Regions from separate parts of the Hydrogenophaga sp. FG152 genome, predicted to be linked through region 2. Evidence: predicted binding sites of a transcription regulator. Region 2 holds the regulator's gene; the other holds the start of a gene.

Region 1 (12,072 bases), on a different contig from region 2:
GTTGACGATGCCGACGAGTGCCTGCCCGGGCGTGAGCGAGCCCACCACTTCCTGGCCCAGCGCCTTCTCCTTCACCCGCGCGATGAAGTCGCGCACCACCGGCAGGGCGACGTCGGCCTCCAGCAGGGCCATGCGCACCTCGCGCAGCATGTCGGTGACATTGCCCTCGGTGATGCGGGCCTGCCCGCGCATTTCCTTGACGATGCGTGAAAGTCGGTCTGAAAGGGCTGAAGCCATGCTGCCTCGGGTAGAAGGGAAAAGGGCGGAAACCCGCGTCGGGCGGGCGGTCAGGCGGGCGCCTGGGTCGGCGGACCGGCGCGTCCAGGAGGGACAAGGCCGTTAAACTGTGAGGATGATTTTAGCTGCGCCCTTCCTTTTCACGCTTGGCGCGCTGCCCCGGTGATGAGCCTGCTGCCCGCACTCGCGTCCAACCTGCCCGCTGCCGTGTTCTCCGGCGGCGCGGCGCTGACCTACGCAATGCTCGCCATCGCCCACCCGCGAATGTCGGCGCCGCAAAGCCGCGGCCTGCTCGGCCTGGCCTGGCTGCTGCACCTGGTGGTGCTGGTGCTCGGTCTGTTCGAACAACCCGCGCGCTTCGGGTTCGCGCCCGCCCTCTCCGTCACCGGCTGGCTGGTGCTCACCGTCTACCTGATCGAAAGCCGGCTCTACCCGCAGATGCGCGCGCGCTGGACGCTGGCCATTCTGGGCATGGTGGTCGTGCTGCTCGCGCTGGTGTTCCCGGGCACGCGCTACCCGGACCTGCATTCGGCGCTCCTGCCGTTGCACTGGGCGCTGGGCATCGCCTCGTATGGCCTGATCGCGGCGGCGGTGGTGCACGCCTGGCTGATGCAGCGCGCCGAAAAGGCCATGCGGCTGGGCAACGCCAGCGAAGCCTCCATGCCGCTGCTCACGCTGGAGCGCCTCACCTTCCGCTTCGTCGCCGCCGGCTTTGCCTTGCTGAGCGCCACGCTGCTGGCCGGCTGGTATTTTTCCGAGACCCTGAACCACCGCTGGATCTGGGACCACAAGACCACCTTTTCGCTGCTGTCCTGGATCACCATGGGGGTGCTGCTCTGGGGCCGCTGGCGCCTGGGCTGGCGCGGCCGTGTCGCCGTGCGCACGCTCTACGTGGCCGCTGGTTTCCTGCTGCTGGGCTACGCGGGCTCGCGCTTCGTGCTCGAAGTGATGCTGCACCGCGGCTGAGACATTGACCATGAAATACCTGCTCGTCCTGGCCGTGGTGATGGTGGCGTTCTACATCTGGCGCAACAACCGCCTGAGCGACCGCGCCGAGGCCGCCCGCCAGGCGCCCCCGCCCAAGCCGCGCGCCAACGTTCCCACCATCATGGTGGCCTGCCAGCAGTGCGGCACGCACCTGCCCGAGACCGAGGCGGTGCGGGGCCAGCAGGGCACGTACTGCAGCACCGAGCACCGCCGGCTGCGCGAAGGCGGTTCGGCATGACCGCCCTCCGGATGGAGGCCTGACATGGCCCGGGACGTCAGCTCACAGTTCGCCCCGTCCTGGTACTCCGCTTTCGAGGGCAGCCATGTGCAGAGCCGCGAACAGCGCATGCGCGCCTTCGTCCGGCTGTGGCGCGCCTTCATGCGGGCCCGGGTGTTCATCGCCACGGTGCTGCTCGCCCTTCAGGTGTTCATGCTGGTCTCGCAGACCGGCGGCCCCAACTGGCTGGTGGTGGTGTGCTCGGCCCACCTCTGCGCCGCGCTGGTCACGCTCTACCTGTGGCGTCCAGCAGAGCAGGCCGCCCCGATGCACGTCCAGTGGCTGCTGACCATCGGCGTGGACGTGCTGGTGTTCGCGCTGCTGCAGTCGTTCCAGGTTGGCAGCATCAACTACACGGCGCTGTTCGCCCTGCCGGTGCTGCTGGCCTCCATCCTGGGCTCGCTCACGCTGGCCCTGGCCACCGCCGCCAGCGTCACGCTTTACCTGCTGGGTGAAGCGGCGCTGCATGCGCCCTTGTTCAGCGACCTGTCCACCGCCCGCTTCCTGCAGGCGGCGCTGACCGGCACCGGCTTTTTCCTGGTGGGCGTGCTGGCCAACCAACTGGCGATCCGGCTGGCCCGCGAAGAGGCCTTGACCGCCAGCAGCCAGGCCGCCGCGCGCGCGCAGGCCCAGGTGAACGAACTGGTGATCGAAAGCCTGACGGTGGGCGTGCTGGTGGTGGACCCGCACGGCGTGGTGCGCAGCGCCAACCCGGCGGCCCAGGCCATGCTGCTCGGCCAGGTCTCGCCTCAGGCGGCCAAGCTCCTGCTGTCCGCCCGCTCCAGCTGGCAGCACCTGGCCCACCTGGTCAACGAAACCTTTGCGCGCGGTGAGGCCCTGGAAACCGAAACCACCATCGACAACGAGGACCGGCCGAGCCAGCGCCTGCATGCGCGCACCCGGCTGACCGCGCAGAGCGGGCGCAGCGCGGGCCTGTGCGTGCTGTTCCTCGAAGACCTGCGCGAGGTCGAGGCGCGCGTGCGCACCGAGAAACTGGCTTCGATGGGCCGCATGTCTGCCGCGGTGGCGCACGAGATCCGCAACCCGCTCTCGGCCATCACGCAAGCCAATGCGCTGCTCGATGAAGAGGTGCAGGCACCGGCCCAGAAGCGGCTGACCCGCATGATTGAGCAGAACGCCCAACGGCTCTCGCGCATCGTCGACGACATCCTCAACGTGGCGCGCGCGCAGCCCAGCCAGGACACCACCGCGGCGCCCTCCCTCCCGCTGGACCAGACCGTGCGGCAGATCGCGCACGAGTGGGTGCGCCAGAGCAAGGCCGAGCGCATCCTGGGCGTGCATGCCCACGCGCCTGCGGCCTATGTGGGCTTCGACCCGGAGCACCTGCGCCGCCTGCTCATCAACCTGCTGGACAACGCCCTGCGCCACGCCAGCGGCAAACCCTCCTCGATCCGCCTGATCACCCAGCCCAGTGGCAGCGAGCATGTTCGCCTCTCGGTGTGGAGCGACGGCCAGGCACTCGAAGCCAGCGTGATGCGCCACCTGTTCGAGCCCTTCTTCTCCTCCGAGAGCCGCTCCAGCGGCCTGGGCCTGTACATCTGCCGCGAACTCTGCGAGCGCTACGGCGCCCAGATCGCCTACCGCCGCACGCGCCTGGACCAGCGCGAGGGCAACGAGTTCTATGCGCTGATCCCCGCCGCCAGCCCGGCGCCCAGTCGCGAGCCGACACAGCAAAGCCTGTCGTACCCGATGGGCGATTCCGTGGCCACGCGCGCCGAGCACCAAGGCCACCCGCTCTCGGGTGACGCCCCCCTGGCGACCCGCTGAACACGACGCCAATGGCCACCTCCCCCTCCTCCGCCTCCGTGCTGGTCGTCGACGACGAACCTGACCTGCGCACGCTGTACGAGCTCACCCTGCTGCGCGAAGGCCACGCGGTGGTGGCCGCGCCGGACATCACCCAGGCGCGCGAATGGCTCGCCCAGCAGCGCTTCGACGTGCTGATCTCCGACATGCGCCTGCCCGACGGCCTGGGCCTGGACCTGCTGCGCGAACTCACGGACGCCCAGCGGCCTGAAAAATGCATCGTCATCACCGCGTACGGATCGGCCGAAAACGCGGTGGAGTCGCTCAAGGCTGGCGCCTTCGACTACCTCACCAAACCGGTGGACCTCAAGCAGCTGCGCAGCGCGGTGACGGCGGCGCTGCAAAGCCAGCGCGGATCCCCGGCCGCCATGGCCAACGGCGCGGCGGCGACAGCGCCCAACGCCAGCGGTGCGGGCGACGCCCCCAGAAAACCAGCCTCCCCCTCCAGCGGCGCGCAATCGCTTCGCCGCATCGTGGGCGCCTCGCCCAGCATCGCGCAGATCAAGTCGCGCATCGAAAAGGTGGCCTCCAGCATGGCGCCGGTGCTCATCCTGGGCGAGTCCGGCACGGGCAAGGAACTGGTGGCGCGCGCGGTGCACGACTGCAGCCACCGCAGCGGCGGGCCGTTCGTGGCGGTCAACTGCGGCGCGATCCCGGAAAACCTGATCGAGGCCGAATTCTTCGGCGCGCGCAAGGGCGCCTACACCGGCGCCACCACCGACCGCGAAGGCTACTTCCAGGCGGCCCGCGGCGGCACCTTGTTCCTTGATGAAATCGGCGACCTGCCCCTGGCCATGCAGGCCAAGCTGCTGCGCGTGATCCAGGAGCGCCGCGTGCGCGCGCTCGGCGGCGTGCAGGAGGAGGCCGTCGACGTGCGGCTGGTGAGCGCCACCCACCGCGACCTCAACGCGCTCGTGCAGTCGGGCCAGTTCCGCCAGGACCTGTTCTACCGCCTCAACGTCATCGGCCTGCGCTCGCCCGCGCTGAGGGAACGGCGCGAAGACCTGCCTCTGCTGGTGGACGCTCTGCTGGCGCGGCTGTGCGCCGAATCCGGGCAAAGCGTGCCCAGGGTGTCGGCCCGCGCCCTGGCCTGGTTGCAGTCGCGCGAACTGCCGGGCAATGTGCGCGAGCTCGAGAACCTGTTGCAACGCGCCCTGGCCCTGAGCAGCGGCGAGGTGCTTGAACCGGACGACTTCGGCGAGGCCGACGAGACGGAAGTGCCCACCCAGCCCGACCAGCTCGCGCCCGCCGACGGCCTCGGCGCACCCATGACCCGCCCGCCCGAAGAGATTCCCGCCGACCTGCAGACCTACCTGGACGAGCAGGAGCGCCAGGTTCTGCTCAAGGCGCTGCGCGAATGCGACTTCAACCGCACCGCGGCCGCGGCCCGCCTGGGCCTGAACCTGCGCCAGATGCGCTACCGCATCCAGCGGCTGGGCATCGCCATGCCGTCGGACGATGACGACACCACCACGGCCTGATTCCGCCGAGCGCGATGATCCTTGGCAGGGCGGCTGGCTGCGAACGGCGCGCCACAGCCCTTCGCCCAACTTCGGCCCCCGTCCCGACGGTGCGCAGATCGACCTGATCGTCATCCACTCCATCAGCCTGCCCCCGGGCGTGTACGGCGGCCCGGAGGTGGAACAGCTCTTCAACAACCAGCTGGACTGGAACGCCCATCCGTACTTCGAGCAGATCCGGGGCATGGAGGTGTCGTCGCATTTCTTCGTGCGCCGCGACGGCGAAGTGGTGCAGTTTGTCGATGCCGATGCGCGCGCGTGGCACGCGGGCGCATCGCGCTGGCGCGGCCGCGACAACTGCAACGACGATTCCATCGGCATTGAACTCGAGGGACTGGAGGGCGAACGTTTCGAGGCCGCGCAGTACACCGCCCTGGCGCGGCTGTGCACCCGACTGGTGCAACGTTATCCAGTGCGCCATGTGGCGGGTCATCAGCACATCGCGCCCGGACGCAAGCAGGACCCCGGACCGGGTTTCGACTGGTCGCGCCTGCGCGCCGACCTTCACTGGCCCGAGGCGTGTTTCCCACAAGACACACACGGTCACAGCGCCGCTGGCGACTGAGCCAGGGCCACGCCAAAAAAGCCCCATTCTTACCAGCCGTGCAACGGCGCGGCCAGCCAAGACAAATCGCGCCAAAGCCCCCGCCGGCATTGGTGTTGCCCACCGGGATTCAAGCGAGCCGCCCAATCGCCAGCGATCATTCGCACAGGGCGCAGGGATGTGAACCAACATTTTTTGTCTGACGAAAAACGCGCCGCGTCTAACGACCGCTTTTTCTCGTAAACACTACCCGTAGTGGCTTGAATGGGACATGCACACCAGATATAGTGTTGCCTTGTGAGTCCCGAACCCTACCCCGCCCAGTATGGCCATCGCCTGAACAATGCCCTTCAGGCGACCGCGTCCACCCCCTGCGGCCTGCGTTGATACCGGCACCCAAGCCACCAACCTGCCATCGGACACCGCGCCCCCGATGCAGTTCACCCAACAACAAATGAAAGAGGAACCCATGCTGACCGCTTCTCCCATCACCACCTCGTCCCCCGCCTCGCTGAAGCCCACCGCCGGCACCCCGGCTGCGGCTTCGCTGGCCGCGAGCAGCTCGGTTTTCGCCAACTACCAGATCATCCGCCGCAACGGCGCCGTCGTGCCGTTCGAGCCCAGCAAGATCGCCGTTGCCATGATGAAGGCCTTCCTGGCGGTGCACGGCACCCAGGGCGCCGCATCGGCCAGCGTGCGCGAGACGGTGGACGAACTGACGCAGAACGTGGCCCGCGCCCTGATGCGCTCGCGCCCGGGCGGTGGCACCTTCCACATTGAAGACGTGCAAGACCAGGTCGAACTCGGCCTGATGCGCAGTGGCCACCACGAAGTCGCCCGCGCCTACGTGCTCTACCGCGAACGCCGCACGCAGGAACGCGCACACCTGGCCGAAGTGGCGCACCCGGCCGAGCCGGTGCTGCACGTGCTCGACGGCGGCGAGCGCGTGCCGCTGGACCTGCAGCGCCTGCAAGGCCTGATCGCCGCCGCCTGCAGCGGCCTGGGCAAGGACGTCAAGGCCGACCCCATCGTCGCCGAGACCAAGCGCAACCTGTACGACGGCGTGCCGATGGAAGAGGTCTACAAGGCCTCCATCCTGGCCGCGCGCACGCTGATCGAAAAAGATCCCGACTACACCTACGCCACCGCCCGCCTGCTGCTGCACACCATCGTCAAGGAAGTGATGGGCGAGGAAGTGCCCGCCGCCGAGATGGGCGCGCGCTACGCCGAGAACTTCCCGCTCTTCATCAAGAAGGGCGTGGACAACGACCTGCTCGACGAAAAACTGCTGCAGTTCGACCTGGCCCGCCTGGGCGCCGCGCTCAAGCCCGAGCGCGACCTGCAGTTCGACTACCTCGGCCTGCAGACGCTGTACGACCGCTACTTCCTGCACGTGCGCAAGACGCGCATCGAGCTGCCGCAGTCCTTCTTCATGCGCGTGGCCATGGGCCTGTCGCTCAACGAGATCGACCGCGAAGCCCGTGCCATCGAGTTCTACGAGGTGCTGTCCTCGTTCGACTTCATGTCGTCCACGCCCACGCTGTTCAACAGCGGCACGCTGCGCTCGCAGCTCTCCAGCTGCTACCTGACCACCGTGCCCGACGACCTCGACGGCATCTACGAGTCGATCAAGGAAAACGCGCTGCTCTCCAAGTTTGCCGGCGGCCTGGGCAACGACTGGACGCGCGTGCGCGCCCTGGGCTCCCACATCAAGGGCACCAATGGCGAATCGCAAGGCGTCGTGCCCTTCCTCAAGGTGGTGAACGACACCGCCGTGGCCGTCAACCAGGGTGGCAAGCGCAAGGGCGCGGTCTGCACCTACCTGGAAACCTGGCACCTGGACATCGAGGAATTCCTGGAGCTGCGCAAGAACACCGGTGACGACCGCCGCCGCACGCACGACATGAACACGGCGAACTGGATTCCCGACCTGTTCATGAAGCGCGTGATGGAAAAGGGCGAATGGAGCCTGTTCTCGCCCAACAGCGTGCCCGACCTGCACGACCTGTTCGGCGCCGACTTCGAAAAGGCCTACCTGGCCTACGAAGAGAAAGCCGCGCGTGGCGAGATCAAGCCGTACCGCAAGGTGCCCGCCAGCGACCTGTGGCGCAAGATGCTCTCGATGCTGTTCGAGACCGGCCACCCGTGGATCACCTTCAAGGACGCCTGCAACGTGCGCAGCCCGCAGCAGCACGCCGGCGTGGTCCACAGCTCCAACCTGTGCACCGAGATCACGCTCAACACCAGCGACACCGAAACCGCCGTGTGCAACCTCGGTTCGGTCAACCTGCTCAACCATGTCAAGCGCGGTGACGACGGCGCCAAGGTACTGGACCATGCCAAGCTGCAGGCGACCATCAAGACCGCCATGCGCATGCTCGACAACGTGATCGACATCAACTACTACGCAGTGAAGAAGGCGCGCGACTCCAACATGCGCCACCGCCCGGTGGGCCTGGGCGTCATGGGCTTCCAGGATGCGCTGTACGAACTGCGCATTCCCTACGCCTCCAACGAAGCAGTGGACTTCGCCGACCGCTCGATGGAAGCCGTCTGCTACTACGCCTACTGGGCCTCGACCGAACTCGCCCGCGAGCGCGGCCGCTACGCCAGCTACCGCGGCTCGCTGTGGGACAAGGGCATCCTGCCGCCCGACACCCTGGACCTGCTGGCGCGCGAGCGCGGCGGCTACGTGGACGTGGACCGCTCCAGCAGCCTGGACTGGGACGCCCTGCGCCAGAAGATCGCGGCCGACGGCATGCGCAACTCCAACTGCGTGGCCATCGCGCCGACCGCGACCATCTCCAACATCATCGGCGTGGACGCCTCCATCGAGCCCTGCTTCGGCAACCTCTCCGTCAAGTCCAACCTGTCCGGCGAGTTCACCGTCATCAACAGCTACCTGGTGAAAGACCTCAAGCGCCTGGGCCTGTGGGACGACGTGATGGTCATGGACCTCAAGCACTTCGATGGCTCGCTGCGCCCGATCGATCGTGTGCCACAGGACGTGAAGGCGCTGTACGCCACGGCCTTCGAAGTCGAACCGCTGTGGCTGGTGGAAGCCGCCGCCCGCCGCCAGAAGTGGATCGACCAGGCGCAGAGCCTGAACATCTACATGGCCGGCGCCTCGGGCAAGAAGCTCGACGACACCTACAAGCTCGCCTGGCTGCGCGGTCTCAAGACCACCTACTACCTGCGCACGACCTCGGCCACGCAGATCGAAAAATCCACCGGCCGCACCGGTCAGCTCAACGCCGTTTCCGTCGGCAACACCAGCGCCGCCGCGGCATCCGCTCCGGCTGCGGCACCCGCGGACATCACCGACGTGGAGTCGGCCACCGACATCAAGTTCTGCGCCATCGACGACCCGGGTTGCGAAGCGTGCCAGTGATTTCGGCCGTCATGCGCGCACGTGTTGCGGTGTCCATCGAATGCAATTCGATGCAACACCGCAACACAAAATGCGCGCATCTCGCCTGATCACTTTGCATTTCATGCACACACTTTCATAATCCGAACATTGGAAACCTCTATGTTGACCTGGGACGATCACACCACGCCCTCTTCGAAGCCAGCGAACAGCCCACTGCCCACCGGCACGTCGGGTCTGCAAGCCTCACTGTCCTCACCGTCCGGTGAGCGCGCGCCTCTCCCCTCCGCTTCGATCAACACCGCCGCCGCACCGGCCGCTCCCGCGCGCCGCGTCAACGCGGCCGACAAGCGCATCATCAACGGCCAGACCGACGTCAACCAGCTGGTGCCGTTCAAATACAAGTGGGCCTGGGAAAAGTACCTCGCCACCTGCGCCAACCACTGGATGCCGCAGGAAGTGAACATGAGCCGCGACATCGCGCTCTGGAAAGACCCCAACGGCCTGACCGAAGACGAGCGCCGCATCGTCAAGCGCAACCTCGGCTTCTTCGTCACCGCCGATTCGCTGGCCGCCAACAACATCGTGCTGGGCACCTACCGCCACATCACCGCGCCCGAGTGCCGCCAGTTCCTGCTGCGCCAGGCGTTCGAGGAAGCGATCCACACGCACGCCTACCAGTACATCGTGGAGTCGCTCGGCCTGGACGAGTCCGAGATCTTCAACGCCTACAACGAAGTCCAGTCGATCCGTGACAAGGACCAGTTCCTGATCCCCTTCATCGAGGCGATCATGGACCCGAACTTCCACACCGGCACGCCCGAGACCGACCAGCGCCTGCTCAAGAGCCTGATCGTGTTCGCCTGCCTGATGGAAGGCCTGTTCTTCTACGTCGGCTTCACCCAGATCCTGGCCCTGGGTCGCCAGAACAAGATGACCGGTGCCGCCGAGCAGTACCAGTACATCCTGCGCGACGAGTCCATGCACTGCAACTTCGGCATCGATCTGATCAACGCGATCAAGATGGAGAACCCGATGCTGTGGACCAGCGAGTTCAAGGAAGAGATCAAGGAGCTGTTCCTCAAGGCCGTCGAACTCGAGTACCGCTACGCCGAGGACACCATGCCGCGCGGCGTGCTCGGCATGAACGCCTCGATGTTCAAGGGCTATCTGCGCTACATTGCCAACCGCCGGGCCACGCAGATCGGCCTGGAACCCCTGTTCCCGAACGAAGAGAACCCGTTCCCCTGGATGAGCGAGATGATCGACCTCAAGAAGGAACGCAATTTCTTCGAAACGCGCGTGATCGAATACCAGACCGGCGGGGCATTGTCCTGGGATTGATGCCCACGCAGCCGGAGCCGCATTGCCCATACCGACCAACAACATGATTTCCGCTCAATCAAAACCCTGTCACCGTCGCGCAGACGCCGGGCGCAGGGTTTTGTCACAGGATTCAAAACCTTGGGGCCAGCCGTGGATGCATCCACACGGCTCCAGGGCGTTGAATCACTTCACCGGCAACAAGGCTGGCTGAAGTGCTCTTTGCAACTTGATCAAGGAGAAAACAATGGCAACTGCAAAAAAAGCCCCGGCCAAGAAGGCCGCACCGGCTAAGAAGGCTCCGGCCAAGAAACCCGCTGCGAAGAAGGCAGCACCGGCGAAGAAGGCTCCGGCCAAGAAGGTCGCGGCCAAGAAGCCCGCCGTGAAGAAGGTTGCGGCCAAGAAGGCAGCACCGGCGAAGAAGGTTGCTGCGAAGAAGGCAGCACCGGCGAAGAAGGCCGCGGCCAAGAAGGTCGTCGCCAAGAAGGCTCCGGCGAAGAAAGCCGCTGCCAAGAAAGCGCCGGCGAAGAAGGTTGTCGCCAAGAAAGCTGCTCCCAAAAAGGTTGCAGCCAAGAAAGCGCCGGCCAAAAAAGCCGCTGTGAAAAAGGCCCCTGCAAAGAAGGCCCCTGCGAAGAAGGCAGCCCCAGCAAAAAAAGCTGAGCCGGCCAAGAAGCCGGCGGCCCCTGCTGCTCCTGCGGCGCAGACGAAGCTCAACCCTCAGGCTGCGTGGCCGTTCCCCACGTCCAGCAAGCCCTGAGATTCTCGTTGAGATGACCTGCAAGCCCGGCGCGAAAGCGCCGGGCTTTTTTCATGTCCGTTGCCCCGGCTCAGAGCGTGTAGTTCTGACCGCCCCGGCTCGCGATTTTCACCGCGCCCATGCGGTTGCCCAACTCGGCACAGCGCTGCAGCGGCCAGCCCTGCTCCAGGCCATGCAACAGGGCCGCGCGAAACGCGTCGCCACACCCCGTGGGGTCCACCACCGTGGTCGCCGGGAGGCCCGCTACCCGCACCTTGGCCGAGCCACCATCCCAGACGTCACAGCCTTCCGCTCCCAGCGTCACGATGAGGCCGCGCACCTGCGCAGCGATGGCGTCGAGCGTGAGGCCGGTGCGGTCGCACAGCATCTGGGCTTCGTAATCGTTGAGCGTGACCCAGCTGGCCAGCCCGATGAACTGCCGCAGCTCTTCGCCATTGAACATGGGCAGGCCCTGGCCGGGATCGAACACGAAGGGCACACCGGCCTCGTGCAGCTGGCGCGCGTGCGTGAGCATCGCATCGCGGCCATCGGGGGAGATGATGGCCACCTTGAGGTCGTCGCGCCGGGGCACCGGGTTGTCGTGCGCCGTCGACATCGCGCCGGGGTGGAAGGCGGTGATCTGGTTGTTGTCGCGGTCGGTCATGATCATGGCCTGCGCGGTGTAGCTCTCGGCGGAGGACGACACGTGGCGCGTGTCCACGCCCAGTTCACGCAGGCGATCGAGGTACTCGCCGCCGTCGTTGCCGAGCATGGCCAGCGGCACGGCGTCGGCACCGAGCTGGCGCAGGCCGTACGCGATGTTGCCGGCACAGCCCCCGTACTCGCGGCGCAGACCCGGCACCAGGAAAGACACATTGAGAATGTGCAGCTGGCTCGGAAGGATCTGCTCGGCAAAGCGGCCCTCGAAAGTCATGATGGTGTCGAAGGCGAGCGAGCCGCAAACCAGAATGGACATGAAGAATCTTCCAGATCAAGGGTAAAAAATCAGGGCGCGGTAACCCGCCATGGGCGTGGCGTCGCCCAGGGCGAGTGACAGTCGAAAACTCACGTTCACCGAGCCGCTCGCCGGCAACAGTGCCGGGGCATCGGGCCATTCCTCGGGCAGGAACACGCGGCGCGAAATCACCTGGTCGCTGATGTCGGTCAGGCTCAGCTCCAGCGCGGGCACAGCCAGCGCCATGGAGGCCGTGTTCTTGAGCACGAGGTCAAAGGAATAGAAGTTGCCGAGCC
Region 2 (12,072 bases):
CGGTCGCCGAAATAAGGCTCCAGGGCATGCAGCGGCAGCTTGTCCGCTTGCACCTTCAGCTGGGTGCGCAGGCTCTCGGCGTCGCGCTCGCCCTTGCCGGGCAGGCGCAGCGAGCCGTCGAGGGCGAGCCGGCCAGGCTCGGCGCGGTTGCCTCGCGCCGCACCCATGCGCAGCTGCAGCGAGACCGGCATGTCGGGCTGGCTGCGGGCCATGGGCTGCAGGTTCTTGACCTGCATCTTGATCTGACTGAGGTCGAGCCTGACCGGGCGCGCCAGCGCGAGGTCTTCGAGCGCGACGGTGCCCGCATCGATCTGCACGTCGGCCAGCGTCAGCTGCCACGGGGAAGGCTCGGCCGGTTTCGACGGGGGTGCTGCTGCAGCGGGCGCATCCGATGCCTTCATCCAGCCGTCCCCCATCCAACGCCCCGCCTTGTCGCGCTGCGCGCGCACCTGTGGCCGATCAAGCACGACCTTGCCCACGGCCACGGTGCTGCGGGCCAGATCCACGCGCGCGTCCTGCACCTGGAGGCGGCGCAGGCTGGCCTGTGGCTGGCGGGCCGTCCCCAGGCGCACCTCGCTCAGCTCGAGCCGCGATGCGCTGAGCAGGAGTCCCATGGGCTGATCGGCCTTGGCCGCCCGCCAGGCCACATCGAAGTCGGCGGCGAGCTGCCCGTCGAGTTCGTGCGTCAGCACGCCGGCGGCGTACGGCGCGAACGTCGACAAGGGCAGTTCGCCCAACGAGACCCGCGCGTTGGCCTCGGCGTCGGTGGCCGTGCCCTTGAGCGACAGCGGCGTCTGGCCCAGGCGCGCGGACACCTCGAAGGGCACCGGCGCCTGCATCGGCCAACTCAGCGCCTGGGCCTGCACGCTCAAGGCCTCCAGCGCCAGTTGGGCGGCCGGCCGGGTGCCGGCATCGCGCCATCGCACGGTCCCGCCGTCCAGGTTCAGGCGCGCCACGCTCACTTTCCACGGCGAAGCGGGCGCAGGGGTGGGAGGAGACGCGGCATTTCTGGACTGGTCGGCCCAGGATTGCGCCACACGTTGCAAGTTGAGCAGCCCAGCCGCGTCGCGCGAGATCGACACCGTGGGCGACTTCCAGTCGATGGCGGCCAGATCCACCTGCCCCGCCAGCGGCTCCACGCGATTGAGTGTCACGCCCAGGCGTTCCCAGGCCAGCAGTTCGGCCGTGGTGGACGGTCCTGTCCGCTCGACCACCCGCAGATCCGAAAGGGCCGCCGTGCCAGAGAGGGAGAGGCGCGGCGCGTCCTGCTGTTCGAACGCCAGCTTGAGCGCGAGTTGGAGCACGCCGGCTTCGGGCTTGACGGGCCAAGTCGCCGGCCAGTAGGGCAGGTAAGGCGCGAGATCCAGGGTGGGAATGTCCACGCTGGCATCGGTGTCCCGGGTCTGGGCAAACGGCGTGGTGCTGGCGCTCGAATCGAAAGCGCTCCCATTGAGCACGAAAGCCAGCTTGGGCTGGGTCACCACATCCCGTCGGGACGGCAGGTTGCTCAGGAAGGGCACGCCCACCGACAAGCCGCTCAGCTGGTGCGTGACGCCCACGCTGTCGTCGAGGAAAGTCAGTTCCCCCCCCGACAGGTTGATGTTGAACAGGGCGAACTGCGCTGGGTCGGACGGGGGCTCATCGTCTTTCGGGCGCAAGCGCTGCAGCACGTCGTCCACGTCGTACCGGCCTTCGCCCAGGTGGCGCAGCTTCAGCTTGGGATGCTCCAGCACGAGGGCGTCGAGCACTGGCGCGAGCCGAAACAGCGACTGCAGTTCGGCGTTGGCGTAGAGGCGATCCAGCGTGAACTGCTCGCCCTCGCCTGTGGCGTCGGCCACGCGCAAGCCCTCGATGGCCACTTCCAGGGACCACGGCCGGAAATCAACTTGTTCCACCGTCACCTGGCGTCCCAGCGCGGCCGAGGCCTGCTTGGCCAATTGCCATTTCAGCAAGGGCGGCATGCCCAGCCAGGTCACCAGCCAGAGCAGAAGGAGCCCCAGCAGGCCCAGCATCAGGCGCCGAGCCCACCGACCTTGAGACCACTGGGAAAAAAAGCTGTTCATTCGTGCGTTCGCTTGCCAACGGATCCACGAGTGTCGTCGAACTGAGGGGGTGCGGCAGCGCACACCTATATAGAGTCCCCCAGAAACAAGAAACCCCGGCAAGCAGGGCCTGCCGGGGTTGACGGCGGGCTAGATGCTCATGCCGTCGGTTTTGGCGGAGGGAGTTGGATGTCTCTCCAGCCTGGAAGCAACAGATTGCTCCCGTTGGAAACTGACTTGCGGTTCGCCGCGTCGTCAGCTGATGCCAGTCTTCAGACAGGCCACTGCAGGTTACTCCCCTTGCCGCCCCGGATCAAGGCCGCATGACCTGTTCTTCATGCAGATTTTCAATCGCGCCTGAAACGACCATTTGACGACCCCAAAATCACGTTTTGGAACATGAAAGGTGGTCACTGCCCGACAAACGGTCATCGAACCGACAGCCATCCGCGGGCCTTGCAGGCTCAAGGCTTTCCGCTAGCAAAGCCCTTTTGCTTACGTTTGCTCACACTTGTTTATATCCAAAAGTAGGCTTAAAACGATTCATAAACATTGACTCGATATTAATAAGCCCATAGGATGCGCCAGCTTTGCCCACCGAAGGGTAAACCCGAACCGCTGCCACCCAGGCTAACTCGACCGCTCCACCCTCTGGGTCGGGCCGTCGATGGCGACCAATCCAGTCGGCCCAGCTCCCACGAGCGAGACCGGCGCAGAAAGGAGCGATGACATGACCGCGCAAGACGCAACGCCACCCAAGAGCACCTCAGGTGCCGTGGCATCCTTCAAAACCGCTGTTGGCGACGCCTACCAGGGCTTCTTCGACATCACCCACAACAGCCTGGCCCTGCTGGGCACCCTGGCGGCCGTGGCACTGATCACCCTGAGTGCTCGCGCCGACCTGCGTGCCAGCGCCGAGGAGCAATTGCTGGGCTGGCTGCTGGAACGCCAGGAAGCTGCCAGCGTGGATGCGGTGTACGCCGCCGAGCCCAGCGCGGTCGACCGCGTGACCGCCGCTCAACCCGGCGATCTGCCCAAGCAGCAGGCCAATGTGACCTATTGGCTCAGCCGCAAGTACCGCGTGGCGCCTGAGCCCCTGAGCGCGCTGGTGGCGGAGGCCTTCGAGGTCGGCGAGAAAGCCAAACTCGATCCCACGCTCATCCTGGCCGTGATGGCGATCGAGTCCCGCTTCAACCCGTTTGCGCAGAGCCCGGTGGGCGCGCAGGGCCTAATGCAGGTGCTGACCCGCGTTCATACCGACAAGTACAACGACTTCGGCGGGCAGCTGGCCGCGTTCGATCCGGTGTCCAACCTTCGTGTGGGCGCGCGCGTGCTGCAGGACGCGGTCAAGCGCGCCGGCTCGGTCGAGGGTGGTTTGCGCCTGTACGTCGGCGCGGTGACCACGGACGGCAACTGGTACATCGACAAGGTGATGGCCGAACACATGCGCATCCAGAGCGTGGCGCTGGGCAAGCCGATGCAGCGCTATGTGCCGCAAGCGCGCCCGACCACGGTGGTGGCCCCCGCTGCCCCGGCCCCGGTGGCCGCCCCGGCAGCCGAAATCGAGGCCGAGGGCCCGGCCGCGCCGAACGCCCTTCCCCCTGGCGCGCCGCTCACCCGTTCCTGACCTCGCCAACCGGCCTCTCGGCCTCGGCTAAACTAGCCGGGTACGCAACTGGCGATAGGCGCGCACCCCGACACATCTCTGTCGGCGGCTGCCGCTGACGTGGCCCCCCTGCCCGATCTGTGATCGTCTTCAGGGACAACCACTGGGAAGCGTGCCGCCCGGCCTCAAGGGGTGCGGGTGTTCAGCCGTTCGCCTGGGCAGCCCTTGTCACCGCGCAAGGTTCCACGTCTTGAAGGACTGCCATGTACGACCGCAACATCCTCATCCAGCAAACCGACCCCGAGCTGTTTGCCGCCATCCAGGCCGAGAACGCCCGCCAGGAACACCACATCGAGCTGATCGCCAGCGAGAACTACGCCTCGCCGGCCGTGATGGCCGCACAAGGCACGCAGCTCACCAACAAGTACGCCGAAGGCTATCCCGGCAAGCGCTACTACGGTGGCTGCGAGTACGTGGACGTGGCCGAGCAGCTCGCGCTCGACCGCGTCAAGCAGCTTTTCGGCGCCGAAGCCGCCAACGTGCAGCCGCACTGCGGCGCCTCCGCCAATGAAGCCGTCTTCCTGGCCTTCCTCAAGCCCGGCGATACCATCATGGGCATGAGCCTGGCCGAAGGCGGCCACCTCACCCACGGCATGGCGCTCAACATGAGCGGCAAGTGGTTCAATGTGGTTTCCTACGGTCTCAACGACAAGGAAGAGATCGACTACGACGCCATGGAGCGCAAGGCGCACGAGACCAAGCCCAAGCTGATCATCGCGGGCGCCTCGGCGTACAGCCTGCGCATCGACTTCGAGCGATTCGCCAAGGTGGCCAAGGACGTCGGTGCCATCTTCATGGTGGACATGGCCCACTACGCTGGCCTGATCGCCGCCGGCGTCTACCCCAACCCGGTGCCTCATGCCGACGTGGTGACCTCCACCACCCACAAGAGCCTGCGCGGTCCTCGTGGCGGCATCATCCTGATGAAGGCCCAACACGAAAAGGCCCTCAACAGCGCGATCTTCCCAGGCCTGCAGGGTGGCCCGCTGATGCACGTGATCGCGGCCAAGGCCGTTGCTTTCAAGGAAGCGCTTTCACCCGAATTCACCGCTTACCAGCAGCAAGTGCTGACAAATGCCAGCATCGTTGCGGAAACGCTGACTTCGCGCGGCCTGCGCATCGTCAGCGGCCGCACCGAGAGCCACGTGATGCTGGTCGATCTGCGCGCCAAGGGCATCACCGGCAAAGAAGCCGAAGCGGTGCTGGGCAGCGCGCACATGACGATCAACAAGAACGCCATCCCCAACGACCCGGAAAAGCCCATGGTCACCAGCGGCGTGCGCATCGGCACGCCGGCGATGACCACTCGGGGCTTCAAGGACGATGAAGCGCGGCTGACCGCCAACCTGATTGCCGACGTGCTCGACAATCCACGCGACCCGGCCAACATCGACGCCGTGCGCGCCAAGGTCAATGCCCTGACCGCCCGCTTCCCGGTCTACAAGTGATGTTCCCAGGCCGTACAACGGGAGTGCCCTCCGCATGAAATGCCCGTTCTGCGGCCATCTTGAAACCCAGGTGGTCGAAACCCGCGTCTCGGAAGACGCGGACTTCATCCGCCGCCGCCGCCAGTGTGGCCACTGCGAGAAGCGGTTCACCACCTACGAACGGCCGGAAGTGAGCTTCCCGGCTGTCGTGAAGAAGGATGGCCGCCGGGTGGACTACGTGCCGGCCAAGCTGCGGGCTTCGTTCGCGCTGGCCCTGCGCAAGCGGCCCGTCAGCACCGAGCAGGTCGACGCGGCCATTGAGCGCATCGAGGAAAAGCTGCTGAACCTGGGTGCCCGGGAAGTGCCCGCCGCCCGGCTGGGCGAGATGGTGATGCGGGAACTGAAGAAGCTCGACAAAGTGGCCTACATCCGGTTCGCCAGCGTGTACCGGAGCTTTGAAGACATCGACGAATTCAGGGCCTTGGTGGACGAAGTCCGGCGCTGAAAGTGCCCGATCTCACGGGTCAGAAATACCCCCGTTCCGCCCGTCGGGCCATTCACTAGCCCGGTCGGCCCAGCCCGGACTCTGCGACTTCCATCGATAGAGTAAGCATATGTACATTGCTGCGGCGCCCCAGAGAGCCACGCCTGTCCCCCTGTGGGCAGAACGCGGCTTCACGATCATCGAGTTGATGGTCGTGGTCGCGCTCGTCGCCATTCTGGCGGGCCTTGCAGCACCCAGCTTCACTGACATGTTTCGCCGATTCCGGGTGGACTCGGTGCGGGAAACGTTCACCTCTTCCGTGACCCTCGCCCGCGAAGAGGCCATCCGGATGGGAACACCCATGGTCATCCGCCGCACCACGGGTTGCGGCCTCGCCCTGGCGAACAACCAGGACTGGAGCTGCGGCTGGCGGGTGTTCGCCGACCTGGACGGCAACAACACCATGAATAACGCGGAAGCCGCCACGCAGGAGGTGTCCTTGACCCCCAACGTCACGGTTCGAAAAGGCAACAGCACCAACCCCGAATTCATCGTGATCAACCGCTTCGGCCAAGTCACGCAGGTGGATCAGCGGTTCGAGGTTTTCCCGACGGGCATGGCGGCGGCCAATGGCCAGTTGATCTGCTTCACGGCGGGCACCCGCCTGCGCACGGTCAAGAACGCCTCCACCTGCCCCTGACGACGTCCGAACCATGCAATTCGCACGATGAACAACAAGGCATCCTCCCAACGTGGCGTCAGCCTGATTGAGGCCCTGGTCGCTCTGCTGGTGCTCGCCCTGGGCATTATGGGCATGGCCGGCATCCAGACCCGAACGCTGGTCGAGTCCCGCACCACGAACTCCCGCGCCATCGCTCTGCAGATGGCAGATGATCTCCTGGACCGCATGCAGGCCAACTCACCCATCCGGATCAATCCGCCCGCCGCTAGCCCGTATCTGGCCGCCTGGGGTGCCGTGGCGGCGGCGCCAGTCAACTGCTTCAATGCCGCCTGCAATGGCGCGCAGTTGGCGGCATTCGACCTTGTGCAGTGGAAAGCCTCCCTGGCCCGCGTGCTACCCGGTGGCGATGCCCGGGTGTTCCAGTCCAACACCGACAACGCGCAATTTGGCGTCCTGATCGGCTGGAACGAAACCCAGGCGAAAAACCAGGCAGAAGCCACCGGCGCCCAGGCTACGCTGTTCACCGATGCCATTGCCATCCGCGATGCCGCCAATGCGGTAGGCACGGGCGTGGCAGGTGTCGCCTGCCCTGCGGGACTCATCTGCCACCTGGTTTACATCCGGCCATGAGGGAGCACAACATGGCTGTTTCATCACGCCCCCCTTCGCTTCATGGACGCCGTCACCAGTCGGGCGTCAGCCTGATGGAGCTGTTGATCGGCATCAGCATCGGCTTGCTGGTGGTGGTGGCTGCCATCGGCAGCCTTGTATATACACGCACCTCATCTGTCGCGGTGGGCGACAGTTCGCGGCTGCAGCAGGACGCCTCCAACGCTTTCCGGACACTCGGCCACCACATCCGGCAAAGTGGTGCTCGACGCATCGTGAACCCTCTGGCGGGCAACGCCAATGTGGAGTTCAACAGTGCCTACGGTGGCTTTGGCACCAATCCCAATACCAGTTCACCACTGGTGCTGCGAGGTACCGACGGCGCCGACAACGCCCCCGACACGTTGCAAGTGAGCTACGACACCGATCCAGTGCTGCAAAGCATGGATTGCCTGGGAGCCCCGACGCTGGTAGCCAACAACATCTCCAGCACTTTCTCTGTGGTCGGAAACGAACTCCGCTGCCTGGGCTCTGGTTCTGCCACCCCGTTCGCCCTGCTCCAGGGCATGGAAGATTTCCAGATCCAGTATGGCGTCAGGACCGGCGACAACCTGCAGTACCGGACAGCCACAGCCATCGCTGCGTTGGTTCCCGCACCTTGGGACCAAGTGGAAACCGTGCAGGTGTGTCTTCGCCTCGTGGGTGAAATGAGCAACAACCCCGGTGCCGACATCACGGGCTGCAATGGAGAGAACGTCGCGAACGATGGGCGCATCCGCCGTGTCTTCTTTCGCATCTTCAAGATCCGCAATCAAGGCCTATGAAACACCATTCGTCTCCCTTGCGGAAGCACTCTCAGCAAGGCATCTCGCTCATCGTGGTGATGGTGATGCTGCTGCTCGGAACCATCGTGGTGTTGAGCAGCACGCGCCTGGGTTGGCTCAATGAGCGCCTGGTGGGTGGCGAGAGCGACTACCAGCGGGCATTCGCTGCCGCAGAGGCACTTGTTCGCGATGCAGAGCGCGACATCCGCGGCTTGCGGATCGACAACGTCACCCCATGCAACGCCACAGCAGGCTATGTCGGGTGCCGCAACTTCCTGGGTAACCAGCCGTTTTTCCCCCAGGAAGACGACGACCTGGACCTGCTGCAGACGCGCGTCGCCGGCGGCACCAACGGGTGCCTTCAGGGCATCTGCCTCCCGGCAACGGTGACGACCCTGACCGCAGTCAACTGGACCACCAACCTGGCCGCCATGACCGCCGCAGTTGGCACTGCGTCAGTGGCCGCACGATACGGAGAATTCACGGGCCTCAATCCGGCCGCCGCCGGCAACCCCTTGCTGTCGTGGTCGCGTCCCGGTGTGGCTCCGGTCGTCGCGCCCCGTGCCTGGTACTGGGTGGAGGTGTTCCGGTACACCGACGCAGGTGGCATCGTCGCTGCGGCAGGCAACGTGCCCATTCCGGACAGGAAGCACCCTTATGTGTACCGCATCACGGCGTTCGTCCAAGGCATGAAGCCCGGCACGCGGGTCTGGCTGCGCTCGATCTTCGTGCCTCGGCCGCAGAACCAGAACATTTGATTTTCAGCGAGATCACCATGAAGCTGCATCCCCGATCCTGGCTTCCCTGCGCTGGCCTGGCGCTCGCATCGTTGCACGGCCCACTGGGCGCCGCCCAGCTCAACCTGGCGCAATCCCCACCTGGCGCGGGCCGGGAGCCTTCACCCAACATCATCGTGTCGGTCGACGACTCCGGCAGCATGGGCGCGACGGGGATCGCGACCCTGAAATCTGCCTTGCAGCAGACCTTTGCGGAAACCAACGTGCCGGACGACCGGATCCGCCTGGCATGGCAGTCCATGAACCGCTGCCGCGGCATTCCCAGCAACAGCACGGCGTGTGGCAGCCTGAACGGCATGCGCCCACTCCTGGGCACACACCGCACCAACTTCATGACCTGGGTGAACACGCTGACACCCAACAACGGCACGCCCTCCCACCTCATGATCGACGAGGCGGGCAAATACCTGAGCCGAACCGATCTCGGCATCAACAGCCCGTGGGCGGCCAATCCCGGGACGCAGGAAACACCACTGCTGTCATGCCGGAAATCGTTTCACATCTTCATGACCGATGGTGGCTGGAACAGCGCCGAGGCGAGCAACACGAACAACCACGTGGACACCTCGGGGCCGGACTACGTGCGCATCACGCGCGGTGGCAACGCTGACGGCACCGCCCTCACACTGCCGGACGGCACAGCGTACTCCATCACCTCGGATCAGACGCGGCTCTACAGGGACAACTGGGGCCACACAAACCTGAGTGCGCTGTCGGACCTGGCCTTCTACTACTGGTCCCGTGACCTGCAGCCGGGGCTCACCAACAACGTGAGAAAGAGCCCCAAGGATCAGCTCCCCGCCGAGAACTTTGGCACCACGGCCAACCCCGCTTCGCTCGAGTCTTACTGGAACCCGCGCAACAACCCGGCCACCTGGCAGCACATGGTGAACTACACCATCGGCTTCAATGACGCGGCCACCTGGACGGGCGCCCCCACCTTCAGCGGCGACACCTTCGCTGGCCTGGCTCCACTGATCCGCGGTACCACCAACTGGCCATCGCCGTTCTGCGGCACAGGCAGCAACTCGGCCTGCGACGGCAGCTCCGGCTACAACGCGCGCGAGAACGAACGGAAAGTGGAACTCTGGCACGCCGCCCTCAACAGCCGCGGCCGCTTCGTGCCCGCCCCCAATGCCGCGGCACTGGTCTCCGCCTTTCAAGGCATTCTGGACGACATCCTGACGCAGACGGCCAACCCGATGGTCAGCATCGCCAGCAGTTCCAGCCGTTTGCGCACGGATGGTTTTGCCTATGTCGCGGGGTTCAATTCCGAGCGATGGAGCGGTGACCTGGGGGCCTACACCATTGCCGCAGGCACCAACGTGGTCAGTTCGACGCCCACCTGGACCGCCGCCAGCCAGCTCGACGCAGCCTCCTTCAGCGTCACGAACCGACTGGTGCTGACCACCCGCAGCGACACCCTCGTGGGTACCCCATTCCTTTTCGCCAACCTTTCGGATGCCCAGAAAACCGCGATCCAAGGCGTCGACAGCGCTACCGTGGGGACGAATCGGGTGAACTACCTGCGGGGTGATCGCACGCAAGAGGTGCAGAACGGCGGTTCCCTGCGGCGGCGCGATTCTCGCCTGGGCGACATCGTCAACTCCAACATCTGGCACACGGGCCGGCCCTTGCGCATGTCCTTCGAGCACACGGGTCACGCAGCCTTCCGCTCCACGTACGCCAGCCGCACGGCCGTGCTGTACGTGGGCGCCAACGACGGCATGCTGCACGCGTTCAACGCCGCGACCGGCCAGGAGCTCATGGCGTATGTGCCCCTGGGGGTCTATGCCAACCTGCGCAACTACACCCTCACAAACTACGGCCACAGGTTCTTTGTCGATGGACACCCCTTCACAGGAGATGTGGACACCAGCGGCAGCGGCACTGGCAACGGCGCCACGCCCACCTGGAAGACCATGCTGATTGGGGGCCTGGCCGGCGGCGGCAAGGGCTACTTCGTGCTGGACGTGACCAACCCCGTGGCGTTCGCGAGCAACCCATCCACGTTCACGGCGACAGGCGTGGTGATGGACAAGACGGATGGCACCGACGCCGATGTGGGCCACATCTACGCCGTCCCCGTGGTGGACCCGGTCACAGGCGCGCGCTCCGAGCAAATCGTCAAACTCAACAATGGCCGCTGGGCGGCCGTCATGGGCAACGGGGTCAACAGCAGCAACGAACGCCCCGTGCTGTTAATCCAGTACCTGGATGGCAGCAAAGAGCTGCTGAAAATCGTCGCGAACTCCACCACCGCCCAATCCAACGGACTGTCCGCTCCCCGACTGGTGGATGTCAACGGCGATGGCAAGATGGACGTGGCCTATGCGGGCGACCTGCAAGGCAACCTCTGGAAGTTCAATCTGACCCACACCACCGATTCACAGTGGGGCGTGAGCAACTGGTCAGGGGGCACCACGACCTGCAAGAACGCAACCAACTGCACCCCCCTCTATGTAGCGCAGGACGCTTCGTCCACGCGGCAGCCCATCAGCGCCGCTCCCCTGTGGATCGCACATCCTCTGGGCGGCGTGCAAGTGCTGTTCGGCACGGGCCGGAACATGCAGGACGCGGACCGAACCAACACCAGCGTCCAGACCATCTATTCCCTCTGGGACAAGAGTACCTACACGTTCCCCGGCGGCGTGCTGACCGCCGTGGACGGCGGCAACATCACGACGGGCCGCTCGGCACTGGTGCAGCAAACGGTGGTGGGCGCTGTAACGAGCACGGCCAGCGGCGCCGAGGTGGCCACGGACTACTACAACACGTCCGAGAACACCATCGCTTACTCCCGGGCCGACAACACCGCCAAACGCGGTTGGTACCTTGACCTTCCTGCCTCCCGCGAAAGGGTGCTGTCCAACCCTCAGCTTTTCGAAGGCCAGAAGGTGATCATTGGCAGCAACGTGCCGAAAACTGGCGCCTCCGGGGAAACCTGCGATTTCGACACCGTGACCGAAGACAACTGGATCAACGTCTTCAACATGGTCTCGGGCGCGCCTGCAAAAACGCCCGTGTTCTCGACCACCGACACCACCATGAACATGGCCAAGGCCACGCGGACACGGTTCGGCAGCGGCGAGTACATCAGCATCAACAAGTCCGACGGCAACCTGGACCTCATCTCGTTCGTCAACAGCAACAATGGACCTGGTGGCGGTGGCCCTCCCCCCACCTGCAATCCAGCCATCCAGTTGTGCACAGTGAAAAAGACGTTGACGACAGGCACGGTTCCTGGCGCCCGGGCCGACTGGCGAGAAGCCCGATAACCTCCTCAATGAACAAGGGAAACGACTTCATGAAACACGGTCACGCTCGCTCGCGGACATTGGGCTTCACGCTGATCGAGGTGATGATCGTCGTCGGCGTGATCGGCATTCTTTCTGCCATCGCGTTCCCCAGCTACAACCAGTACGTGCAGCGGACACACCGGGCCAACGCGCGAGCCGCACTGCTACAGACAGCCCAGTGGCTGGAACGCGCAGCGACCGCGCAAGGCACCTATCCGGCTGCCGCCGCCATTCCCGCCGGC

What was found. Region 2 encodes NrdR, which represses ribonucleotide reductase genes. Its sites were predicted from a motif close to CACNANATNTNGTG; they were not measured.
Region 1: a site for NrdR is predicted at 5,669-5,682, ahead of ACODTB_RS04000 (ribonucleoside-diphosphate reductase subunit alpha). Genes of this name have one in related genera too.

Annotation. Positions count from the first base shown of each region.
Region 1 is NZ_JBMDKH010000002.1:257,236-269,307, reverse strand. It holds gene ffh (signal recognition particle protein) at 1-237, opposite strand, end outside; gene ACODTB_RS04025 (cytochrome C assembly family protein) at 403-1,203, shown strand; gene ACODTB_RS04020 (PP0621 family protein) at 1,214-1,462, shown strand; gene ACODTB_RS04015 (sensor histidine kinase) at 1,487-3,289, shown strand; gene ACODTB_RS04010 (sigma-54-dependent transcriptional regulator) at 3,301-4,809, shown strand; gene ampD (1,6-anhydro-N-acetylmuramyl-L-alanine amidase AmpD) at 4,787-5,413, shown strand; gene ACODTB_RS04000 (ribonucleoside-diphosphate reductase subunit alpha) at 5,862-8,783, shown strand; gene ACODTB_RS03995 (ribonucleotide-diphosphate reductase subunit beta) at 8,925-10,106, shown strand; gene ACODTB_RS03990 (histone H1-like DNA-binding protein) at 10,333-10,842, shown strand; gene ACODTB_RS03985 (carbohydrate kinase family protein) at 10,913-11,797, opposite strand; gene ACODTB_RS03980 (DUF3426 domain-containing protein) at 11,813-12,072, opposite strand, start outside.
Region 2 is NZ_JBMDKH010000008.1:43,505-55,576, forward strand. It holds gene ACODTB_RS11380 (DUF748 domain-containing protein) at 1-2,063, opposite strand, end outside; gene ACODTB_RS11385 (lytic transglycosylase domain-containing protein) at 2,773-3,669, shown strand; gene glyA (serine hydroxymethyltransferase) at 3,912-5,156, shown strand; gene nrdR (transcriptional regulator NrdR) at 5,191-5,640, shown strand; gene ACODTB_RS11400 (GspH/FimT family pseudopilin) at 5,750-6,319, shown strand; gene pilV (type IV pilus modification protein PilV) at 6,347-6,931, shown strand; gene ACODTB_RS11410 (PilW family protein) at 6,943-7,734, shown strand; gene ACODTB_RS11415 (pilus assembly PilX family protein) at 7,731-8,492, shown strand; gene ACODTB_RS11420 (pilus assembly protein) at 8,648-11,809, shown strand; gene ACODTB_RS11425 (type IV pilin protein) at 11,839-12,072, shown strand, end outside.